Terriglobus albidus: one gene and its partner. The protein of the gene in region 1 binds, or shares a complex with, the protein of each later gene. Links are inferred from orthologs where the notes say so. Each region holds a gene or a part of one and is shown on either strand. Other genes may lie near its edges.

The links.
Region 2: the proteins of tsaE (region 1) and tsaD are in contact, whole or in part, in a crystal structure (PDB 6N9A), measured with the Thermotoga maritima proteins. The link is inferred for Terriglobus albidus from one-to-one orthologs. Residues at the interface, in WP_004082108.1 of Thermotoga maritima: Leu37, Gly38, Lys46, Lys57, Val59, Lys60, Ser61, Thr63, Phe64, Thr65, Leu66, Met67, Val69, Pro71, Tyr82, Arg83, Leu84, Asp86, Asp88, Phe89, Asp93, Ile128, Asp130, Glu131, Arg134; in WP_004082750.1 of Thermotoga maritima: Cys10, Asp11, Arg49, His50, Leu82, Gly84, Gly135, Gly136, Glu154, Thr155, Leu156, Asp157, Asp158, Ser159, Glu162, Asp165, Lys166, Arg169, Leu170, Tyr175, Lys213, Thr214, Leu217, Tyr218, Gln221, Arg222, Asn324.

What each region holds. Positions count from the first base shown.
Region 1 is NZ_CP042806.1:4,867,576-4,875,266, reverse strand. What follows is about bases 1,870-4,610. They hold tsaE (tRNA (adenosine(37)-N6)-threonylcarbamoyltransferase complex ATPase subunit type 1 TsaE), read right to left. Parts: upstream 3,589-4,610; coding sequence 3,151-3,588; downstream 1,870-3,150. Other genes in these bases: FTW19_RS19410 (NAD(P)H-hydrate dehydratase), read right to left, coding at 3,593-4,610; FTW19_RS19420 (energy transducer TonB), read left to right, coding at 2,341-2,988; FTW19_RS19425 (hypothetical protein), read right to left, coding at 1,870-2,245. Outside these bases: cell division protein FtsZ, read left to right, coding at 1-132; FTW19_RS19430 (penicillin-binding transpeptidase domain-containing protein), read left to right, coding at 270-1,592; more of FTW19_RS19425, read right to left, coding at 1,709-1,869; more of FTW19_RS19410, read right to left, coding at 4,611-5,149; FTW19_RS19405 (aldo/keto reductase), read right to left, coding at 5,208-6,158; FTW19_RS19400 (aminopeptidase), read right to left, coding at 6,522-7,574; FTW19_RS19395 (pyridoxal phosphate-dependent aminotransferase), read right to left, coding at 7,680-7,691. UniProt on the Escherichia coli protein: Required for the formation of a threonylcarbamoyl group on adenosine at position 37 (t(6)A37) in tRNAs that read codons beginning with adenine.
Region 2 is NZ_CP042806.1:919,096-926,935, reverse strand. Bases 2,190-5,079 are described here. They hold tsaD (tRNA (adenosine(37)-N6)-threonylcarbamoyltransferase complex transferase subunit TsaD), read right to left. Parts: upstream 4,258-5,079; coding sequence 3,121-4,257; downstream 2,190-3,120. Other genes in these bases: FTW19_RS03830 (CCA tRNA nucleotidyltransferase), read left to right, coding at 4,394-5,079; cysS (cysteine--tRNA ligase), read right to left, coding at 2,190-2,957. Also shown: FTW19_RS03850 (6-phosphofructokinase), read right to left, coding at 1-685; FTW19_RS03845 (HAD family hydrolase), read left to right, coding at 831-1,457; more of cysS, read right to left, coding at 1,476-2,189; more of FTW19_RS03830, read left to right, coding at 5,080-5,773; pelA (pectate lyase), read left to right, coding at 6,427-7,740; FTW19_RS03820 (flavin monoamine oxidase family protein), read left to right, coding at 7,764-7,840.

The DNA of each region.
Region 1 (7,691 bases):
CCCGCGCCGGTCGCGGCTGCTCCTGTGGTTCCGGAGCCGGTGGCAACTTTTGCCTCCACTCCGTCGGCTACCGTACGTCAAGAGCAGGATGAGCTGGATATTCCAGCGTTTCTACGGCGTGGAGGCATGTAAAAAAAACGCGTTCCGTATTGGGCAAACGCGTCTAAAGTTGTATGGCGCCGGATCTGATCGATTTTGGTCAGATCAAGGTAGGATAAAAAGAATAAAAATCGGCGCTTAGCACGGGTTGGCGCAGGGATGTGCGACGCATGATTCAGGGCTTTAAGAAGTTTTTTCCAGGACTGGTTGTAGGTATTCTCGCTGTTTCCACAGCCGCCGCATTGGCGGCCGACCCCACGCCGACAAGTGCAAGGCGCACCCGGGGAGGCTCCAAGGTACAGGAGAGTACTCGCGGAAAGGCGCATCTTGCCGGCCTGCAGCACAGCCGCCGCGCCGGAAAATCGGCGGCAGCCGCTAAGGCAGCCCCAGCCGCCAGGTCGAAGGCTGTTGCTACTAAGGGAAAACGCGGCGCTGCGCCGAGACTGGCCGTTAAGCGAACCCGCGCCGGCCGGTTCTCTGAGCGTTTTACAGCCAGCTCCTTCGCGGACAATCTAACGCTGGGCGATGTCGCGACCGGAGAGGATCCGGTAGTCCGCGAGTCTCTGATCCAGGCTCTGGGCAATATGAATGGCACCGCGGTGGCGATCGATCCCACCAACGGCCGTGTCCTGGCCATGGTCAACCAGAAGCTGGCGCTCTCGCGCGGAGCTGAACCCTGCTCCACCATCAAGCTGAGTGTGGCCCTGGCGGCTCTCTCCGAAGGCCTGATCAAGCACGACACGCCGGTCAACCTCGGTGGCCACTACAACGTGGATCTGGACTACGCCCTTGCCAAGTCGGTGAATCCGTACTTTGAGGTTCTGGGCCGCCGCATGGGCTTTGAGCGGGTCAAGCACTACGCCAACATGTTTGGCCTGGGCGAACTGGCCGGCTACAACATTGATGGCGAGCAGCTCGGTGTCTACCCCGATGAGGAACTGCCGGAGAAGCTGGGTGGCGTGGGCCGTATGTGCTCTTTTGGTGAGAGCATCTCGATGACTCCGCTGCAGCTCGGCGCTCTGGTCTCTGCTATCGCCAACGGCGGCACGCTCTACTATCTGCAGCACCCCACCACGGCGGACGCTGTCGCGAACTTCCAGCCAAAGGTGAAGCGGACGCTCGACATCGCTCCGCTGATCCCGGAGATGCTGCCCGGTATGGCCGGCGCGGTCGATGCCCGCTACGGTACCGCCCGCTCGCTGCGCGCCAATTTCAAGGAGTTCCCGGTGCTCGGCAAGACTGGCACCTGCTCCAACAACGGAACGCGCTATGGTTGGTTCGCCTCTTATGCGGACACTCCAGTCGGCCGGATGGTGACGGTCTTCTTCCTGGAAGGCGGACGTCCGACCTTCGGTCCGAAGGCGGCTGAGCTGACTGGAATCTTCTATCGTTCGATGGCCGACAAGAGCTACTTCCTGCAGAAAACGGCTCCGGCCACAACTGCTGCAGGCTCGGATGAGCCCAAGCAGGTTGCCGTGGGCGTATCGCAGTAGAGCATTTTTCCTGTAGGTGTATTGCGGGCACATCTATGGGCGTTTTCCCCAATGAAAACGCCGCTGCACGCTCCTCCAGGGATACCCAGCAACAGGAAAAATGCTCTAATCCCTTCTCACTCTGCGGTGGTCCGCACGCGCTCCAGAACGTAGACATTACGTACGGGGCCGAGCGGACCGACCGAGACCTCGGTCTGCACCAGCGTATTGTTGCTGTCTTCCAGGGTGTAGCGCACGGTGTTGTGAATCTTCTGGCCGTGCCCGGTAGTGCCCCATTCTTCCAACAACATAGCGTTGCCCTGCTGGCGGATCCGCGAGCGGAAGGTGACTTCGTCGCCCGGTTCGACATGCAGTCTGGGTGAGTTGACTTCCAGCGTCACCTGCCACGCATCTGGCTCGTCATTGGGAGTCTCCTGGTGCGAATGGATGTAGTGCCAGGTCTTGCCGTCGTACTGGATGACGGCTTTGCTCTCGCCCTCGATGTGCCGAGTCAACTTGCTGCGCTGTGGATTCAGCATCCACGTACCGGAAAAAGGCGGCAGCGTCTTCGTTGCGGCGGGCTTGCCGGCGGGACCGACCTTTGCGGTCTGGGACGGGAGGGCCGGGCAGAGGAGTGCGGTCGCGACGACGGCTGATAGTGGCAGGAATTTCACCGCAGAAGTCTATCTTGTAGTTTGCATCGCAGGAAAGCTGTCGCTTCCTGCCGGATCGCTGCGATACGATGAGCCCCATGGGAGAGAGGGCCCTCATGGGAGAGCAGCTCCTGTTGTGGAGACAGCGTTCGGCGCTCCTGCTGCAGACGCAGCAGGGCAGGGTTGCTGTGTCGACAGGACTGCATCTGCTCACGCTCTTTGTTGTTGCGAACGCATGGTGGATTGGAGCGCGGAAGCTCAAACCGGCCGGTACCCGCCAAGGCGCCAGGGTGATGATGACCTACAACCCCGGAAAGCTCTCGCAGACGCATGAGGTGAAGCGGGCCTTGAAGCATCACACCCCTCGGAAGAACGTGGTAGAGGCTCCAGTGGTGGTGACGCCTCCGGTCGATCCTCCAGGGGAGCGCGGCAATGAAGCATTGGGCGATGGAAATGTGAGCATCGCCTACGTGCAGGCGTTCCCCCAGGAACGTCCGGACTTATCAGCGGTCGGCGCTACCGGCGATATCTTCGTCGATCTGCAGATCGACGATACCGGTCACATTGCCCGGGTGCACGCGCGTAGAGGAATGGGAACGCAGATCGACCAGATGGTGCTGGCTACCGTACAGCAGTGGGTCTTTCATCCGGCAGTGAAGAACGGCAGACCCATCAGCAGCGAGCAGGAACTCCACTTCCACTTCGACCGCCGCAGGAACCCTGGCGGATGCGGATGGGAGTGCATCACGCTGGAATCGAACTAAGGCAAACATTCGGAGCTGGCACTCAAACAAATTTTGTCATCCTGAGCGCAGCGAAGGACCTGCTTCATGGGCTGCCCGGAAGTATAAAGGTGCCAACACAACGGGTCCTTCGCTTCGCTCAGGATGACACCTTCAAGTGGTATCGATCTTTCAAGAGCAGTCCTACAGAATCTCCAAAAAGATCTCCCGCTCATCCAGCTCATTCGCCCGCATCATGATCTGTCCACTGGCGCGCTGAATCACGCTCTGAAACTTATCACCCCACTCCACCAGGACAAGAGCATCAGGCTGCGAGGCCATCTCGTCGATACCGAGCGCCGCAAGCTCTTCTTCCTTTTCCAAACGGTAAAGGTCGAGATGATACAGATGCACCTTCGGTCCTGCGTACTCATGCACGAGTGTGAAGGTCGGGCTGGTGACCTCCTCCGGATCGACGCCGGTTAGCGCCTGGGCGATGCCTTTCACCAGGGTGGTTTTCCCGGCGCCTAACTCGCCGCGCAGCAGAATCAGCTTCGGTGTCGGCATCAGCTTTTCGGCCATATTCGGGCCAAGCGCAAGCGTGCCCTCCACGGAGCGGGTCTTGAATCTTTTTACGAGCATGAAACTAGCGAAGTCCTCCAACCCAGGTGAGGCCGTCTTCGTCCGCAATGCGGTAGCGGAAGGCGTCGCTCAGATGGGCCAATGTGTCGGTGGCCAGCACCGTATGTTCGTCCTGGTTGCGCGCGGCCATCATGCCGGCGAGACCGTGTAGATAGACAGCGGTGTTGACCGCGTCTTTAACGTGATCGGGATGCTGCGCCAGCATGGCTGCCACCATGCCGGTCAGAATGTCTCCACTGCCGCCCTTCGACATCGCGGGATGCCCGGTGGTGTTGACGGAGATCTCTCCATCGGGATGCGCCACCAGGGTCCGCCAGCCCTTCAGCACCAGGGTCAGGTTGCGGTCGGTGGCATAGTAACGGGCGAGCCCGATCCGGTCGGCCTCTACCTCTTTGACGGTGATGCCGAGAAGGCGGGCCATCTCGCCTGGGTGCGGTGTCAGCACCATCACACGTCCGGCTTGCGCGCGCAGCAGCTCCGGTTTTTCAGCAAAGGCATTCAGGGCGTCGGCATCGATGACGACCGGAAGAGCTGTTTTAAGCACCGCGCGGCGGACGAACTCGGTCGTCTCCGGCTGTGTTCCAAGACCGGGACCGATGGCGAGAACGCTGATCTTCTCAAGCCACTGGGTGCGCGTTTCGAAGTTCGCTAGAGCGACGTGCCCGTCGATCTCTTGCAGTGGCAGGCACATCAATTCGGGAGCGATGCGGGCTACCGAATCGAGCACAGAATCAGGCACCGCGGCTGTAACCAGGCCTGCACCGGAGCGCAATGCGGCGAGGGAAGCCATTGCGGCAGCACCGGACTTTCCCCTTGAGCCGCCGAGCACCAGCACGTGTCCGAATCTGCCCTTGTTGCTGTTCAGTGGGCGAGGTGTCTCCGTCAGCGCTTTGGAAGATCCGGTCCAGGTGAGATCGGCTTTGGGGAGAGATTCAGCAGGTGAGCCGATCGGGGCCACGGCGACAGCACCGAAGGCGCCATCCCGGTTCATCTGGCCGAAGATGTGAGCCGGCTTTGGAGCGGTGAAGGTTACGACCGCATCGGCGGGAAATGCGTCGCCCGCGGTGGCTCCATGCGAGTCAGCATCCCATCCGGAAGGGAGATCTACGGCCAAAACAGGTTTTGCAAGCTGGGTCAGTTGTGCCCGCAGGTTGCAAGCCAGGCCACGCATCGGCGGCTTGAACCCGGTACCGAGGATGGCATCGATATAGAGATCGGCTTCGGGAAGGACGATGCTTTCCGTCGCGAAGATCACCGGTGCATCCAGTGCGCTGAAGGCGTTGGCGGCATCGCCACGCAGATCGTCTTTGCCCGCGGCCAGAACGATCACCTGCACCTTCCGCCCGGCCGCGTGCAGCCGGTGAGCGGCGACGAAGCCATCGCCTCCGTTATTGCCCTTGCCACAGAGGACGACGATGCGGCGCGCCTCGGGATAACGCCGCAGCGCAAAGCGCGCGACCGAGGTGCCGGCGTTGTCCATCAACTCCTGCATGGAGACGCCGAACTCGGCGGCGGTGCGCCGGTCGGTCTCGCCCATCTGCTCTGCGGTAAGAATCTTCATACAAACGTCCATGCAGTGTAGCTCTGCTCGTCCAGAGGGACGGGCAGAGCCGCAAAGCCTATGCGTTTGATTGTAGATAGTCGTTGATTGCTTTGTATTCTTCGTCCGGCAGAACGAAGTCGAGTGCCTCTGCCGTTTCTTCCACCTGCTGCGGATTGCGTCCACCGACGATGGCCGCCGTAATCGCGGGGTTCTTCAGCGTCCAGGCGATGGCGATCACGCCGGCGGTGACACCGTACTTCGCTCCGATCTCCTTCAGTTTGTCCGCGACCTTGAGGTTCTGCGAGAGCTTCGGCTCCTGATAGTTAAGGGCGCGCTTGCGGAAGTCGTCGTCCGGCATCTGGGCGACGCGCTCTTTGGTCATTTTGCCGGTGAGCATACCGCTCTGCATGGGCGAGTAGTTGATGACGCCGATGCCGTTCTCGCGGCAGAAGGGAAGCACCTCCGCCTCGTAGTCGCGCTTCAGCATGGAGTAAGGCGGCTGCAGCGAAGTGATGGGAGCGATCTTCTGTGCACGCTTCATCTGGTCGACGGAGAAGTTCGAAACGCCGATCCAGCGTACCTTCCCTTCGCGCTGCAGCTCTGCCATGGCCGCCCAGCCCTCTTCGATCTCTTCATCGGGCTTCGGCCAGTGGATCTGATACAGATCGATCACATCGAGATTCAGACGGCGTAGCGAATCTTCACACTCCCGCTTGATCTGCTTCATGGAGTTGGTGATGTTGCCCTTGTCATCCCACACCATACTGGACTTGGTGAAGATCCACGGCTTGTGCGCAGACTTGCGCAGCGCCTTGGCGACGACCTGTTCAGAGTGTCCCAGGCCGTAGACGGCAGCGGTGTCAATCCAATTGAGGCCGAGATCCAGAGCGCGCTCGATGGCAGTGATGGAGTCTGTATCTTCCTGCGCGCCCCAGCCGAAGGCCCATCCTCCGCCGCCGATAGCCCAGGCGCCGAATCCGATCGGGGAAAGCTGCATATCTGAGTTGCCGAGAATGTTGAAGTTCACGCATCGCTCCTTTGGCAATAGAGCATGTTCACTGTAGGTGTAGTGCGGGGCTTGCGCATCTATTAGCGTTTTCCGTAATGAAAACGCCGCTGCACTCCTCTTCCGGAATTCCCAGCAACAGTGAAATGCTCTATCTCGCGATTGTATGAGATGCGCGCGACAAGAGGAAAAACCGGCTCAGGCAGCGTCCTTGGCACTTTTTTGTCATTTCGTAGCGATCGGGGTCCCCGGCCAGCTTTGCTGGCTGGGGTGAAGAGTAGCGGAGAAATCTGCTTCTCTACCGCTGCGTTTCGAGCAGGAACAGAGTTACAAGCAAATCTCTACGAGATGACAACCAAAAGAAATATCGAACTCTGCCGATACTTACGGCTTAATCAGAAACTCGCCATTCTGCATGATCTGGGTCTCCCCATGTTCATCGCCCAGCCAGATATTGAAGTGCAGGCCCACGACATCGATATGTGTCGATGACCTCCAGGGCGCGCCGGTGTGCGCCCCGTACGGGTCGCCGAAGGCGATATGGATACCGGGGAACTTTTCGTCCTGCAGGATATTGCCGATCACCTTGGTGACGCCGATGTTGGTGCCGATGGCAAACTCGCCCACGCGGTCGGAGTTGCCGTCGGTGTGGGTGTAGTCCCAGAAGTCTTCTTCGAGCTGCTTGTTGTCACAAGCCACCCGGCGGATACGGTTGCCTTCGATCCAGATCGTAAGCGGGGTGTGCTCCAGAATGCCGTAACGGGCGCAGAGAAAGTCGCCCACAACGCCGTCCACGACAAAGACTCCGTTGACTTCTCCCGGCGCGGTGAAACACTCGCCGCCGGGCAGATTGCCCCACTTCTCCCGCGAGATGATGCCGGAGGTCTTGAACCACTTGTATTCCGGCGAGAGCGCCACATGCAGATCGGTTCCCGCTGGGGTGGTGGCGCGGACGTAGGTCGCTTTTTGCACGCGGTCCAGCACAGCCTGGGAGAGAGCATCGACGGCTCGGTAATCGGCGCGCATGCCCTGAGTCATGATCTCAGGAGTGATGTTCACCATGTGGGCATGGCGGATTCCCTGGCGATTCACAACGTCGGTCATCTGCATGCGGCTGCGCAGCTCGTTCGACTGCACCTCGACGGCGAAGATTGAGACCTGGGAGGTCTCCATATCGTCCAGAACCGCCTGCGGCATGTTTGCCAGCGGCCGGGGCGCAAGTTGTTCTAAAACAAAGCCATTCCAGATACAGCCCACAGCCTCCAGCTCTGCCGCGATGGAGGCTGCGATGGGTAGACACTTCTCATCGGTGATGAGAGTGACTTTTTCTTCCGGCTGAACGCGTAGGCAAGTGCGCACTGCGGAGCGGGCGCCGGGCGTGAACTCGGCGGGAAACGAGGTGGAGAGAAGCGGGTGCTGCTGGGCCGTCTGAATCATGGCGTTACTCCAAGTTTAAGGCATTGTGAACGACATTGCAGGCGGATGAAAAGAAGAACCCCAGCCGAAGCTGGGGTTCGTTTCCGGGTTTGGAACGCGGAGGGGTTAAGCGCGGTG
Region 2 (7,840 bases), 3.9 Mb from region 1 along the record:
TGTTCGGCAGGTGGGCTCCTTCAGCCGCAACGATGATGGCGTATTGCCGTCCTTCCTGCCACTCGTACTGCACCTGTGCGCAGATATCATCCAGATCAATCGGTCTCTCAGGAATCACGATCACATGGGCACCGCCGGCAAGCCCGGCACAGGCCGCGATCCAACCCGTATGCCGGCCCATCACCTCGCATATGATGACGCGATTGTGAGCCTCAGCCGTGGTATGCAGACGGTCAATCGCTTCCGTGGCAACGTTCACTGCAGTATCGAATCCGAAACACATATCCGTGCCGCTGAGATCGTTATCGATCGTCTTCGGAACACCGACAACGTTCACACCTACCTCGGTCAGCGCCAGGCTGGCGGCCTGTGTTCCGTTACCGCCGATGGCAATCAGGGCTTCAACACCATGACGGGCCATGGTCTGCATGCATTTCACATACCCGCCATGCACCTGCCGGATATCGAGGCGCGAAGACCGCAGAATGGTTCCTCCGCGTGAAAGGATCTCGTCGGTTGTCTGAAGATTCAGCGGCATCGAAAGGTCTTCGATCAATCCGCGCCAACCTTCGGTAAAGCCGACAAACTCGTTCCCATAGTGCAGAACGCCCTTCCTCACCGCTGCCCGGATCACTGCATTCAGACCGGGACAATCACCACCCGCAGTTACGATACCTATACGCATTGCTTTTTCCCATCAGAAGAAAGCCCGTTCTCTGATGCGGCTCAAGAATAGCACCGCACACCTCTCAAAGGGGGTGTTTCCGCCGAAGTTCCTCCTTTGAATTCAGTTCTCCAGCGGAATACAGAGACACTCCTATACTGTCTTCATGCGCTCTTTGAACACACTCTCTGAAGCCGCACAGCAAGCCGATGCATTGATCTTCGACTGCGATGGAACGCTGGTCGATACCATCCCGGCTCACCTGCATGCACTCCAGGTTGGGTTTGAACGCATCGGCCTCAACTTTCCCGCCGAATGGTTTCATCAAAACCACTCACTGACAGCGGATGCACTGCTGCAGAAGTTCCAGGATGACGGTCTTGGACAGATTGAGGATCCCAAGGCAGTTCTCGCGAAGCATCAGGTTCTCTTCCGCGAAAGCCTGCACATGCTCGAAGAGGTATCGGTCATCGCGTCGATTGCCCGCGAGTACAAGGGGAAACTCCCCATGGCCGTCGCCTCGAATGGAAATCGTGTGAACGTAGAGGTCAGCCTCGAAGCTGTAGACCTCCTTCCATATTTCGATGCGATCGTCGCCAGGGAAGATGTCCTTCACGGCAAGCCGGAACCTGACGTCTATCTCGAAGCCGCGCATCGCCTCAACGTCGCTCCCAATCGCTGCCTCGTCTTCGAAGACTCAGAGACCGGCCTGGCAGCCGGCCGCGCCGCCGGCGCCAAAGTCATCGACATCCGCGAGTACTATCAACCTGCCTGGCAGCAAGCAGGTCACTAGAGCATTTTTCCTGTAGCTCTACTTACGCTTCCAGCGGACGCCTTCTTTTGAGTCTTCGATGATGATGCCCTTCTCCAGGAGCTCGTTGCGGATGGCGTCGGCGCGGGCGAAGTTGCGTTGCTTTTTAGCCAGCGTGCGTTCTGCGACGAGCTTGTCCACCTCTTCGTCGCTGAGCGACATGGTGGCGAGCAGCTCGGGTGAGGCCTGATCGAGTTTGCCTTCTTTTTCTGCCCAGGCGAGAGCGGCTTTGGTGAGTTCGGCGTCGCGGTCGGTGAGGACAGCGAAGACACCATCGAAGGAGGCCAGTACGGCTTCGATCTCCGGCACATTGCCGGCGAGCAGCTTTCCGCTATCCATCGCGGAGTTGGCGGCGCGGATCAGGTCAAAGACTGCGGCACGTGCAACGGCAGTGTTCAGATCGTCGGCCATAGCCGCGGCAAAGCCTTCAGCAGCCTTCTTCGTAGCAGCAGAGATCTCTTCGTTGACTCCCTCGGCGAAGCTTCCTTTGCGTAAGCGATCGACAAAGGTGCGCAGGCGGTCGATGGCGTTGGTCGACTCCGTCAAGCCATCGAAGGTGAAGTTCATCTGGTTGCGGTAGGGGACGCTCAGCAGCAGGAAGCGGATGGCGGAGGCGCGATAGCCCTTCAGCAACAGGTCGCGCAGGGTGAAGAAGTTCCCTTCACTCTTGGACATCTTCTTGCCTTCCACCAGAAGGAAGCGGACGTGCATCCAGTGCTGAGCGAAGGGCTTACCGGTAGCAGCTTCGCTCTGGGCTATTTCATTTTCGTGGTGGGGGAACATCAGATCTTCGCCGCCGGCGTGCAGGTCAAGGGTCTCGCCAAGGTACTTCATCGCCATGGCCGAACACTCAATGTGCCAGCCTGGGCGGCCGCAGCCGATGGCCGTATTCCACTGTGCTTCGCCCGGCTTTGGAGCCTTCCAGAGAGCGAAGTCGCGGGCAGCATCCTTCTCGTACTCGTCCACGTCCACACGAGCGCCGTCTTCGATGCCGTCGAAGTCTTTTTTGGAGAGCTTGCCGTAGGCCGGGAAGCGGGCGATGCGGAAGTACCAGCTTCCGTCCTCGGTCTTGTAGGCGATGTCTTCGCTGGCCAGCTTCTCGATGAGCGACACCATCTCCGGAATGTTTTCGGTGGCCTTGGCGACGAACTCCGGCTTCTCGATGCCAAGCGCTTCCAGGTCTTCAAAGAAGGCCTGGGTGAACTTGGCGGTGTAGTCCTGGATGGGCATCTGCGCGGCGGCGGCGTTGCGGATGATCTTGTCGTCCACGTCCGTCACGTTCATGACATGTTCCACCTTCATGCCCGATTGGCGGGCGAAGCGGCGCAGCGCGTCGACGTGCAGGAAGGTGCGGAAGTTGCCGATGTGCCCGTAGTCGTACACCGTGGGTCCGCAGGCATACATGCGCAGGGTGTTGTCCCGTTGAGGCGTAAGGGGTTCAACGGTGGTGGTCAGGGTATTAAAGAGCTTGATCTCAGGCATTCCGGAGGGCACTTTCCTTGTAGATTCTACCCGTCCGGCCAACAGATGTCTTAGAGCATTTTCCTGTTGCTGGGTATCCCGAAAGGGATCCGTAGCGGCGTTTTCATTGCGGAAAACGCCCATAGATGCACAGACCCCGCACTACACCTACAGGAAAAATGCTCTACCCCAGCCGCAACTGGGGGGTTGCGTTTAATTCATCCGAAGCGAAGAGTCCGGCGGCGAACTTCGGCCAGGCAGCGGCGGCGATCATGGCGGCGTTGTCCGTGGCCAGCGCCAGTGAGGGGAAGGCGATCTGGAGGTGGCGGGCGGCAGCTTCGGCAGACATCCGCTCGCGCAGAGCCCGGTTGGCGGCAACTCCCCCGGAGACGACAATACTGCCGGCGCCGAACTCCTCCGCCGCGCGCATGGTCTGTTTGACCAGATAGCCGACGACCGCCTTCTGGAATGAGGCGATCAGGTCCAGGGTCTCGCGGTCGCAGAGGGCGAGGGCGGCTTCGCGCCGATTGCCCTCCACCTGCATGAGGGCATTGTGGCGGGCGGCGGCCCGCTCGCGCATGTGGTGCAGTTCGGTATAGCGCAGAACGGCGGTCTTGATGCCGCTGAAGGAGAAGTCGAACTCGCCGCCCCGGGAGGCTCCGTCGCGGTGCAGCTTAGGCTTGATGCCGCCGAGCTTGAACTCCACAGCATTGGGATCGCCATGGTCGGCGAGGAAGTCCATCAGCGGACCTCCGGGATAGCCCAGGCCGAGCAGCTTGGCGCTCTTGTCGTAGGCCTCGCCTGCGGCGTCGTCGATGGTGCGGCCTACGTTGCGGTAGCTCCACAGGCCACCGCGCTCTTCGGCGAGGTAAAGATGGGTGTGTCCGCCGGAGACGACCAAGGCCAGGACGGGAGCGCCTGGGGTAAGCGAAAGTGTCTCTTTCGCTTCCATCAGGACGGCATGGATGTGGCCTTCCAGGTGGTTCACCGCGATGAGCGGCTTGCCGAGACCGTAGGCCAGCGCTTTGGCATAGGTGATGCCAACCAGGAGAGCTCCGGCGAGCCCGGGACCTTCGGTGACGGCTACGGCATCGAGATCGTCGAGCGTGATGCCCGCCTCGGCGACGGCGGTGCGGACCACGGGGACGATGTTGGTGAGGTGCTCGCGTGAGGCCAGCTCCGGCACGACGCCGCCATAGAGGGCATGGGTGGCGATCTGTGAGGCGACAACATTGGAGAGCACTGCGCTGCCACTGCGGACGACAGCGGCTGCCGTCTCGTCGCAGGAGCTCTCAATGCCAAGAATCAGACCGGAAGCCATCTCTTTATTGTAGATAGCTCTTCGACGGAGGGCTGTCTCCAGAGATGGTTTACAGTTTGTCTCCACACATCCTTTACAGGTCTCGTCTTCCCCGGGAGACACGCAGGCTGCATTCCACCATCTACCATCGAAGACGATGCAGGACGCGAAGCTTCAGGCCGCTCTTCAGATTGCTCAGGCTCTTCATGCCGCGGGACACCAGGCGTACTTTGCCGGGGGATGCGTACGCGACCTGCTGCTGGGGCTCACACCGAAGGATTATGACGTGGCCACCTCGGCGACGCCGCAGCAGGTGCAGGCGATCTTTCCGAAGACCGTGGCGGTTGGGGCACACTTCGGTGTGATCCTGGTGCTGCAGCCAGGACCGGAGTATCCCGGGCCGGAGGCGGCGGATATTGCCACCGAGGTGGCTACCTTCCGCAACGATGGCTCGTACTCCGATGGACGCCGACCCGACCAGGTGACCTTCTCCACCTCGCCGCAGGAAGATGTGCGCCGGCGCGACTTCACCATCAATGGCATGCTGCTTGATCCGGCGAAGTTTGCAGGTGGAGCTACGGCGGAGGAGGCAACACTCGACTTTGTCGGCGGCCGCGAGGATCTGCGTGCGCAGGTGGTGCGCGCGATTGGCGACGCCCGGCTGCGCTTTACGGAAGACAAGCTGCGCATGCTGCGGGCGGTGCGCTTCGCCGCACGGCTGGGATACCGCATTGAGCCGTCGACGCATGCCGCGATTCGCGAGTTGGCGTCGCAGATCCATCAGGTCTCTCCGGAGCGTGTGCGCGATGAGCTGACGCGCATGCTGACGGAGGGGAATGCCCACGTTGCGTTGAAGCTGCTGGATGAGACCGGGCTGCTGGCCGAGGTGCTGCCGGAGGCGAAGAAGCTGCAGGGTGTGGAGCAGCCTCCGCAGTATCATCCCGAGGGCGATGTATGGGTTCACACGCTGCTGCTGCTCAAGAAGCTTCCGCCCGTACCGCCGGCAACCCTGGCATGGGGAGCACTGCTGCACGATATCGGTAAGCCTGCGACCTTTCGCCGGGCACCTGACCGCATTCGCTTCGATGGTCATGTGGAGGTAGGCGAACGGATCGCCGTGGAGATCCTGAACCGCCTTCGCTTTTCTAACGAGGACAAAGAACAGATTCTGGCGCTGATTCATAACCACATGAAGTTTGCGGATGTGATGCATATGAAGCAGTCGACGCTGAAGCGCTTCCTGCGCATGCCTCGTTTTGAGGAGCATCTGGAACTTCATTATCTGGACGCATCTTCGGCGAGCGGAAACTTGGAGCTCTATGAGTTTGCGAAGAAGCACTACGAAGAGACTCCGGAAGATGCAATCAAGCCGGAGCTGTTGGTGAACGGCAGAACACTGATCGACGCCGGCTACAAACCCGGTCCGAAATTTACGGAGATGTTGCGGGCGGCGGAAGATGCACAGCTCGAGGGGCAGATCCATTCCACGGAAGAAGGGCTGGCGTTGGTGGCGGCAGAGTTTGGCTTGCCGGAGTAGTAGAACAATTCGTATGTGGGATTAGGACGATACGTGAATGGCGTGATTGTTTCGTCAGGGTTTTGCTTAAGGGCACGGCTTCAGCCGCGCCATCAGACGACGCTCGACCTCGCGAATGTGTTACCTATCTCCCCGGTCTAATCTGTTACCCATCTGCCCGGTCTGTACCAGGGTTTTGCTTAAGGGCACGGCTTCAGCCGTGCCGTCAGACGAGCCATTACTGCGGGGCTTTAGCCCCTGAGGGCATCGCTGTCACACGGTACCTCAGCGGCTAAAGCCGCGATCACTCTTGAAGTTTTTCGGCACGGCTGAACAGGCTGCGGAAAAACTCTATATGAGGGGATAATCGGGTCAAATTTGGGGATAGAAAATCATCACCCAATGTCCCCGGATCGCTTATAGGTCATTCTGACGCGATCGTTTTTTTTGCGCTTCTCGAAAATCGAGTTTTTCCGCAGCCTGTGAAGCCGTGCCCTTAAGCAAGACGAAAGACAACAGCAACAGCAACAGCAACAGCAACAGCAACAGCAACAGCAACAGCAGAAAAGCGATCTTAGTGTCGACACTAACGTCTCTTGCTGTGTGTTAACTTTTTCCTCCGCAACCGCGCGCGGTGTTCACGTGTCTTTCCCGATGTAGCCCTCCATCACATCATGCGCCGCCTTCTGCTCGCCCCCGCCTTCGCTGCCACGCTTCATGCTGCTGTGCTTGGCCATATGCAGCCTGCCGAACCTCTGACGGAGGCGCGTATCCATACGCTTCCCGCCGCGGAGCAGCCAGCATGGCTGGACTATCTCACCCGTTCGCAGAAACAGCGCCTGGCCGATAAGGCTGCCCTGGCCGCGGAGTTAAAGGCGGCGGGACGGACGGAGTCGATTCACTCCAAGGCGGGCCATGGCGCAAACTCCATGCCGTTGAATCGTGAGTCAGGTTTCTACGGCTCGGCTGAGGCGCATACCACTGCCGAGAACATCATCAGCTTTCAGACTCCCGCCGGTGGATGGAGCAAGAACATCGAGATCGATAAACACCACCGCCAGCCGGGCGAAGACTACGCGCCCGACAACACTTCGCAGCATCTCGCTCCCGATGATGCGGACAGGCCGATGGAGCCGACGTGGAACTATGTCGGCACGCTGGACAACGACGCCACTACCACCCAGATCCGCTTTCTCGCCCTGGTCGTGCCACATGCATCGGCTGCGGACCGCACGCGCTATCAGCAGGTGATCGAGCGCGGCATCCGTTACATCCTGAGTGCGCAATATCCGAATGGCGGTTGGCCGCAGGTCTGGCCGCTGGAGGGTGGATATCACGATGCCATTACCTTCAACGACAACGCGATGATCAACGCCATCGAGACGTTGAACCTCGCCGTAACCGATCCGAACTACAGCTTCCTTCCCGCCGTGCTCAGGCGGCAGGCAGCGCAGGCGATTGCGCATGGATTGGAGTGCATCCTGAAGTCGCAGGTAACGATCGGCGATCGGCTCACCATCTGGCCGCAGCAGGTCGATGCGTTGACGCTGGCACCGGCGGGTGCACGCAACTACGAGATGATCTCGCTGTCGAGCTCGGAGTCGGCATCGCTGATGAACTATCTGATGACCCTGCCATCACCTTCGCCCGCGGTGGTTCGTTCTGTCTATGCTGCCGCTGCGTGGTTCCAGCAGCACGCGATCTATGGCTACATCTATACCGGCGGGAAGGAGACTCCCGGTGGCCGCCGTCTCTTTGAGAAGGCTGGGGCACCGCCGGTGTGGTCGCGCTACTACTCCCTCGGCTTGCCTCCGAATGGGGAGAAGCCGATCTTTGGTGATCGAGACCGTACCATCCACGATGAGCTGCTCGAAATCTCCGAGGAGCGCCGCAATGGATATGGCTGGTACAACACCGCCGCCAACCAGACACTGGTAGCCTTTGCATCATGGAAGCAAAAGCACCCGCTGCCGCAGGCAAACCACTAGGCGAAACGCAACATCCAGAAACTATGGAAACTGACGTCCTGATTCTGGGCGCCGGAATGGCTGGGCTTACCGCGGCCCGCGCCCTGGCCGAGGCCGGCGT